Regions from separate parts of the Bacillus sp. P4_E1 genome, predicted to be linked through region 3. Evidence: predicted binding sites of a transcription regulator. Region 3 holds the regulator's gene; each other region holds the start of a gene.
The links. Region 3 encodes Rex, which represses fermentation and respiration genes when NADH is low (regulators of the CRP and FNR family bind a similar motif). Its sites were predicted from a motif close to TTGTGAAATATTTCACAA; they were not measured.
Positions count from the first base shown of each region.

Region 1 (2,275 bases), on a different contig from region 3:
CTTTTTGCAAGTTTAGGCATAATGTCAGCAAGCTCACCAACTAGCTCAACGCCAGTTAATCCGCCACCACCGATTACGATTGTAGCATCAGCTTCGTTTTTCGTTTTAGCGTATTCACGAATACGGTCTTCAACGTGTTTGTAGATTTTGTTTGCATCAGCAGCAGATTTTAATACCATGCTGTTTTCTTCTAGTCCTGGAATACCGAAGTAAGCAGTTTTACTTCCTAAAGCAACTACAAGTGCATCGTAAGATAAAGTAGTGCCACCAGCTAGTTTGATTTCTTTGCTATCAACTGAGAATGACTCAACTGTTGCAATTTTAAGATCGATGTCTTTACCTTTGAAAAGCTTTGTAAGTGGCATTGCAATTGCTTGCTCAGCAACGTTACCAGCTGCAAGGCGGTGTAGTTCAGTGATGATTTGGTGCGTTGGGTATTGGTTAATCACTGTAACTTGTGCTTCTGATTTGCTGTAATATTTACGTACGTTTAAAGCGGCAAGAAGACCGCCATAACCAGCGCCTAAGATGACAATTTGTTTTGACATAGTATGATATCCCCCGTCTTTACTAATTGTTGTTATAAGTTAAATTATTTATTGTTACGTTCTGCACTAATTTGAAGGTATGCGTTCACAAAGCGGAACATTTTTTGTGCTTGTGGGTCTTTTAGTAATTTTAATAGACCGAACAGGCCGATAACTTCGTTGCTTTCATCAGCACGATCTTTCGCTTCGATAGCAGTTGCAGCCATGCTTTTCACTGTATCTTTTACAGGTTCTACAAGCTCTGTGATTGCACTAACAGTGTCGCTTTTTAATACTTCATCAGTAGCAACAGTTTGAGCGAAGTCATAAGACTTAGTTAAAATGTTAACAAGCTCAGTTAATTTTGGAAGCTGTTCTACTAGTGTTGTTAATGATTCTTGTACCTCAGGTTTTAACAACTGATCAAGTACATCAAGTTGTCCTTGGCTAGCAGAAATTTGTACAGTTTCTTGTTCTGGCTTTGTTTGAGTCATAGTTTCTGGCATCTCCAATTCTCCTTTACGATAGCAATACTCTTATTTTTTATAGGTAAGATAGTAAACGCTTATGAAACTTTATACAAAGTTTCACAAAGCACAATAAAATGCCTTTAAATTTATGACAGCAAGTAAGCTGAAATCATAAATCCAAAACCATAATGTCCTACCTATTATTTATGAACTGTCCGATACATGGCTTGTCCGCATAATGGAAAGTTCCCTTATCGGAAAGTGTATATAATATATATCCTATATTATATACTATATACACGTATGTTAACATAAAAATGATTCCTAATTATTTGATATTGATTCTGTAACCTAGTACTGACAAGGCATGAAAGCGCATAAATTATTTTATCTATCTTAAAAATGTACATATATATAAAGAAAAAAAGGAGGAAATGGACAAATTTATGTTCATTTTTTCCTTTTTTTATTGTTCACCTTCTGTAATTAGCATTGATGTGTTACCGCTTTTTTCAAGGTGGCATTCGCCCCAAGTACAAAGAGAATCAAGAATGGATTCTAAAGACCAACCGTAGTCTGTAAGAGAATATTCTACTTTCGGTGGTACTTGATTGTATACCTTTCTTTGAATAACTCCGTCTTCTTCTAATTCGCGTAATTGCTGTGTTAACATCTTTTGTGTAATACCAGGCATGAGACGTTTTAATTCACTCGTTCTCTTTGTACCTTTCGTTAAGTGGCAAAGAATAACGACTTTCCATTTTCCGCCGATAACCTCTAAAGTCGCTTCAACGGGAATATTATATTTCTTCATATAAAAATCTCCTTTGATGAATGTAGATTTCAGTTCTCCAACAAAAGAAGCCAAATAATTTAAATGTTACTAAAAAGTACCTATAGCACTTTAAAGTACGTACTTTTTATCATGTTGAATATGTTCCATAATAGCATACGTAAGAGGGAAATGAGTAGTACGGTACTAAAAAGTGCCTATGTTACTTTTTGGTACCTATCGTACTTTAAAGTGCGTTCTTCAAAAAAAGAGTGAAGCCATTCATAATAGCATATATCAGCAGTAACATTATTTTTGTAGAAGATAAAAAGGCCTTTTTATCACACTATTATGATTGGATTTCTCGCATTAAGGAGGAGTTCAATTGAATTCATATACAGTATCTTCTTCAGCGGTACAGACGAATCGAAGAAGTATGTTTGCTTTATTAGCACTAGCAATTAGTGCGTTTGGAATTGGTACAACCGAATTTATTAGTGTCGGTT
Region 1 is NZ_JBFUIV010000018.1:98,210-100,484, reverse strand. Features, by position in the region: gene AC1DS7_RS22165 (NAD(P)/FAD-dependent oxidoreductase) at 1-548, opposite strand, end outside; gene AC1DS7_RS22160 (DUF1641 domain-containing protein) at 593-1,033, opposite strand; gene AC1DS7_RS22155 (winged helix-turn-helix transcriptional regulator) at 1,464-1,811, opposite strand; gene AC1DS7_RS22150 (MFS transporter) at 2,206-2,275, shown strand, end outside.
Region 1: AC1DS7_RS22160 (DUF1641 domain-containing protein) is a predicted target of Rex. The motif match lies at 1,103-1,120, and genes of this name have one in related genera.

Region 2 (2,275 bases), on a different contig from region 3:
TGCTGGCGGCCTTGGTGATTTAGCATATCGATTCGGACATTTACGCTACGAACCTGAAGTAATGTATGCAACAGTCTTCATTTTGATTATCCTCGTTCAAGGATTACAGTCTTTAGGGAATGGTGTTGCACGAAGATTGAAGAAAGATTAAAAAGAAGGTATCTCATTGAAATGAGATACCTTCTTTTTAATTATAAAATTATCTCTTAAATCCACCTTCTGAATGAATAACTTGCCCTGTAATCCATTCGGCTTCTTCGCTCACTAAAAACTTAATAAGCCTTGCTGCATCCTTTGGCTCACCAATTCTGCCGAAAGGAAACATCGGTCTTAATCCTTGCTTTATCTCCTCAGTCATCCATCCTGTACTAGTTGGACCTGGATTAATTGCATTCACTGTTATCCCTAAATGGGCTACTTCCGCTGACAACGTACTAGTAAGAGCGTCAATTGCTCCCTTCGTTGTTGCATACGCTAATTCTCCTGCCATAGGTCCTTTAAATTGTCCCGACGTCATATTCACAATTCTACCACCAGATTTCTTATCAAAACCTTGGGCAAATTGACTACTTAACAATGTAGTCGCACGAACATTTACCATGTAGTGCTTATCTAGTTCTTCAGCAGTCAAATTAGAGAAATCATTATTTGTAGAATATGCTGCATTATTAATTAATATATGAGGGTACCCTAATTGTTCAGTAACTTTATTTATAAGCTGATTTGATGCATCATTCTGAGTTAGATCTAACTCCATGCTCGATACTTTGACACCGTTTTGTATCAACTTTTCTTTTAATTGTATTTGTTCATTTTTATCAACGCCCCAAGGCATCTCTTTATCGTATTCTGTCCAATACGTAAAAAATATATCGTATCCAGCCTCTGCTAACTCCGTGCAAATAGCTGCTCCTATACCGTCTAGACGACTAACACCTGTAACAACAGCTACTTTATTTTTCAATTGATTCATCATATACTCCTCCAAGTTTAAAGGACGCATATTTTATATAAGAGATATAAATTTCCCCACATAGGCATCTACCCTTACAAAGGGGATGTACAAGCTAAATATGCAGTCCTTGAATGATTTACAGATAGCTAAATAAACCCTCACTTATGAGAGAAAAATTCATCTATCTAATTTCTAATCATTACAAGTTCATCCACATATCTACTCTTTGCCTCCTTTTGATATATCTCCATTATTAGTCTACCAAAATAGATGAAATGTTACAAAAAATATAACAATTACTCCTAACCTATTTTTGTTCACATTTCCTCCATTGTGAATTTATTCACAATGGATATATAATAAACATGTAAATACAATACATTGGAGGGATTTCAATGGTTATCAATTTTTTAAGAACTGATAAACGCGCTACTTTCATATTATTATTTTTACGACTTTACATAGGATATGCATGGCTCGCTGCTGGAATAGGAAAAGTTTTTGGACAGTCTTTTGATGCAAGTGGTTTTCTAAAAGGAGCTATCGCTCAAGCATCAGGTGACCACCCTGCAGTACAAGGTTGGTGGGCAGATTTTCTTCAACATTTTGTTCTTCCAAACGCAGACCTATTTAGCTTTTTAGTTCAATGGGGAGAAATTTTAGTAGGTCTAGGTTTGATCTTAGGTGGATTAACAAAAACAGCTGCATTTTTCGGCATCATAATGAACCTTTCATTTTTATTAAGCGGAACTGTTAGTGTAAACCCAAACCTACTTATTTTAACTATGTTCATTTTAGTTGCAGGACATAATGCTGGACGTATTGGATTAGATGGTTATGTTTTCCCAAAACTTTTCAAAAAAAATAACCGTGAAGCATATAAATTAAGTAAAACTGCATAAGAATAGTTCATCTTTTAAATATAAATAAGGAAAGAGCCTACATTCAGGCTCTTTTCTCATTTACACCAAAATATTTCACAGTTTGCCTTATCCGAAATGTTAAACTCAATCATATATAACCGGATAAATGTGTACGACTTTATTTCAAGCACCTAAAAAGCTTAAAGACTAAAACAAGCCATTATAAAACCCTAAAACCTTTCATACTTTCTCCAAAAATATAGTGTGAAAACCACATCAAATTCTGCTTCATAATAGCCACATTAATTCCTGGCTGATCAGAACTATATGCCATTCCTTTAAAAATAATTAATTCTGTATCAACTTCCATATCCCTTAACCCTTGATATAGCTCATATGCATTGGAAGTTGGAATCCTTGCATCCTTTTCGCCATGTTGGATTAAGGTAGGCGTACA
Region 2 is NZ_JBFUIV010000021.1:77,945-80,219, forward strand. Features, by position in the region: gene AC1DS7_RS23680 (methionine ABC transporter permease) at 1-151, shown strand, start outside; gene AC1DS7_RS23685 (SDR family oxidoreductase) at 200-976, opposite strand; gene AC1DS7_RS23690 (DoxX family membrane protein) at 1,351-1,857, shown strand; gene AC1DS7_RS23695 (S9 family peptidase) at 2,039-2,275, opposite strand, start outside.
Region 2: AC1DS7_RS23690 (DoxX family membrane protein) is a predicted target of Rex. The motif match lies at 1,287-1,304, and genes of this name have one in related genera.

Region 3 (2,275 bases):
GGAGGAAAAAGGTCAAATCATAACGGGACATTGGGCAATCATTAGCTTCTTTGTTGCATTATGTATCGTGCTTTGGTTACTTAGAATAGATATTCGTGACAGGCATTTAGATAAAATGCGTGTTACGATCCCAGCTACAGTTGGTTGGATTATAATCGGTATTCTCTTAGCTTTCTCTTCCCAAATAATTGCCGGTATGATCGAAATGCGTCTACTAGGAATTAAACAAGGTTCGGAAAATACAATGAAGCTGATGGAAATTGCAAGAACGACACCTTGGTTCCTCATTGTTGTATCTATAATCGGACCTATCTTAGAGGAAATCGTATTTAGAAAAATTTTATTTGGCACACTTTATAAGAGATTTAATTTCTTTGTTGCTGCTATCATTAGTTCACTTGTATTCGCGGCGATTCATTTTGATTTTACTCACTTATTGGTATACACTTCTATGGGGCTCGTATTCGCCTTTTTATATGTACAAACGAAACGCATTATCGTTCCTATAGCAGCCCATGTGGCAATGAATACATTAGTCGCTATTGGACAAATTTTTATGAGCAATGAGCAAATTCAAGAAATGATTAAAGAAGCTGAAAAAATGCAAGGCTTTATCGGAGGATTTTTAGTATGAGAAACTCACCATTGTTCATGGCTGCATTGTACTTTCTTCTTGGATGTATCTTTACACGCTTCGCCATTACGAACGTAACAGATACAATCTGGAATATGTGGACAATACTATTTGCAGTTATGGCAACAATTGATTTTAATTTGGCACTTCGCCTTATCTTAGTTAAATTCACAAAGAAAAAACAATAATAAAACGCAGAGGTCATCTCCTCTGCGTTTTATTGTGGATAATTCTTCAAAAAGTAAACAAGAGTTTGTAACTCTACAGCTAAATCGATGTGATGAATCCTTATATTCTCTGACACATTTAAGCGTGCTGGTGTGAAATTTAAAATACCATGCACGTTCGTTTCTGCCAATCTATCTGCCACAGATTGCGCTACTGTAGCGGGTACCGTTAATATTGCCACTTGTATATCAGTTGATAAACGTTCTTCTAGTTCATCCAAATGATATACAGGAATGCCTCCGATTTCTGTCCCAACTTTCTCTTCACTAACATCAAACGCCATTTCAATTTTTGTATTATTGTTTTTCGTGAAATTATAATGTAAGAAAGCGGTCCCTAAATTACCTACTCCAATAAGTGCCACGCGTGTTATATCATCTTGGTCGAGTGTTTCACGGAAAAATGATAATAAATAATTTACGTTATATCCATATCCTTTTTTCCCTAACGCTCCAAAATATGAAAAATCTCTTCGAATAGTTGCGGAATCAACCTTTACCGCTTCACTCAATTCGGCTGATGAAACACGTTGCTTACCAGAAAGAGATAAGTTTTGGATAAATCGATAGTATAGAGGCAATCGTTTGGCAGTGGCCTGTGGAATTTTTTGCTGATCCATATAACCTCTCCTCTCTTCCTATCTTTATTCTTATACTTGAATCAAATACAGAAGTTTAGTACTCATGAATTTCCTTGTATAATAAAGAGAAGAAGTATTCTCTCTTTATTTTAAACTATACACTATTTTTAGTATGATTGAGAAATATAAACATGGCAAAGTTAAGAAATTATTTGAGGTGAAAACATTGATATTATTACAAGTGAATGGGCTTTCGAAATTATACGGTGCAGAAACGATTCTTGCAAACATAAAATTGGAAGTACAAACAAAAGATCGTATCGCATTAGTCGGACGAAATGGAGCTGGAAAATCTACATTATTAAAAATAATAGCTGGCGAGTTATCTCATGATGGTGGTGAAATTATAAAACCGAAAGATGTCTCAATGGGGTATTTAGCTCAAAATACCGGATTAGAAACGTCTTTAACAATTTGGGATGAAATGTTAACCGTCTTTACACACTTGCAGCAGATGGAGACAAAACTTCGAAGGCTAGAGCAAGAGATGGGAAAAGAAGAAAACTTTTCAAATGCGGCTATATATGAGAAATTATTAGCTGATTATGACCAATTACAATTAGATTATAAAGATCAAGGCGGCTATCAGTACGAAGCGGATATACGCTCAATTTTAAGCGGTCTTGGCTTCCCAGTTGAAACGCATCAGACGAAAATTTCCACATTAAGTGGTGGACAAAAGACTCGATTAGCTCTTGGGAAATTATTATTAACTAGACCAGACTTACTTATTTTAGACGAACCTACAAACCATTTGGACATTGAGACACTAA
Region 3 is NZ_JBFUIV010000040.1:5,114-7,388, reverse strand. Features, by position in the region: gene AC1DS7_RS28040 (CPBP family intramembrane glutamic endopeptidase) at 1-634, shown strand, start outside; gene AC1DS7_RS28035 (YdiK family protein) at 631-822, shown strand; gene AC1DS7_RS28030 (redox-sensing transcriptional repressor Rex) at 852-1,481, opposite strand; gene AC1DS7_RS28025 (ABC-F family ATP-binding cassette domain-containing protein) at 1,669-2,275, shown strand, end outside.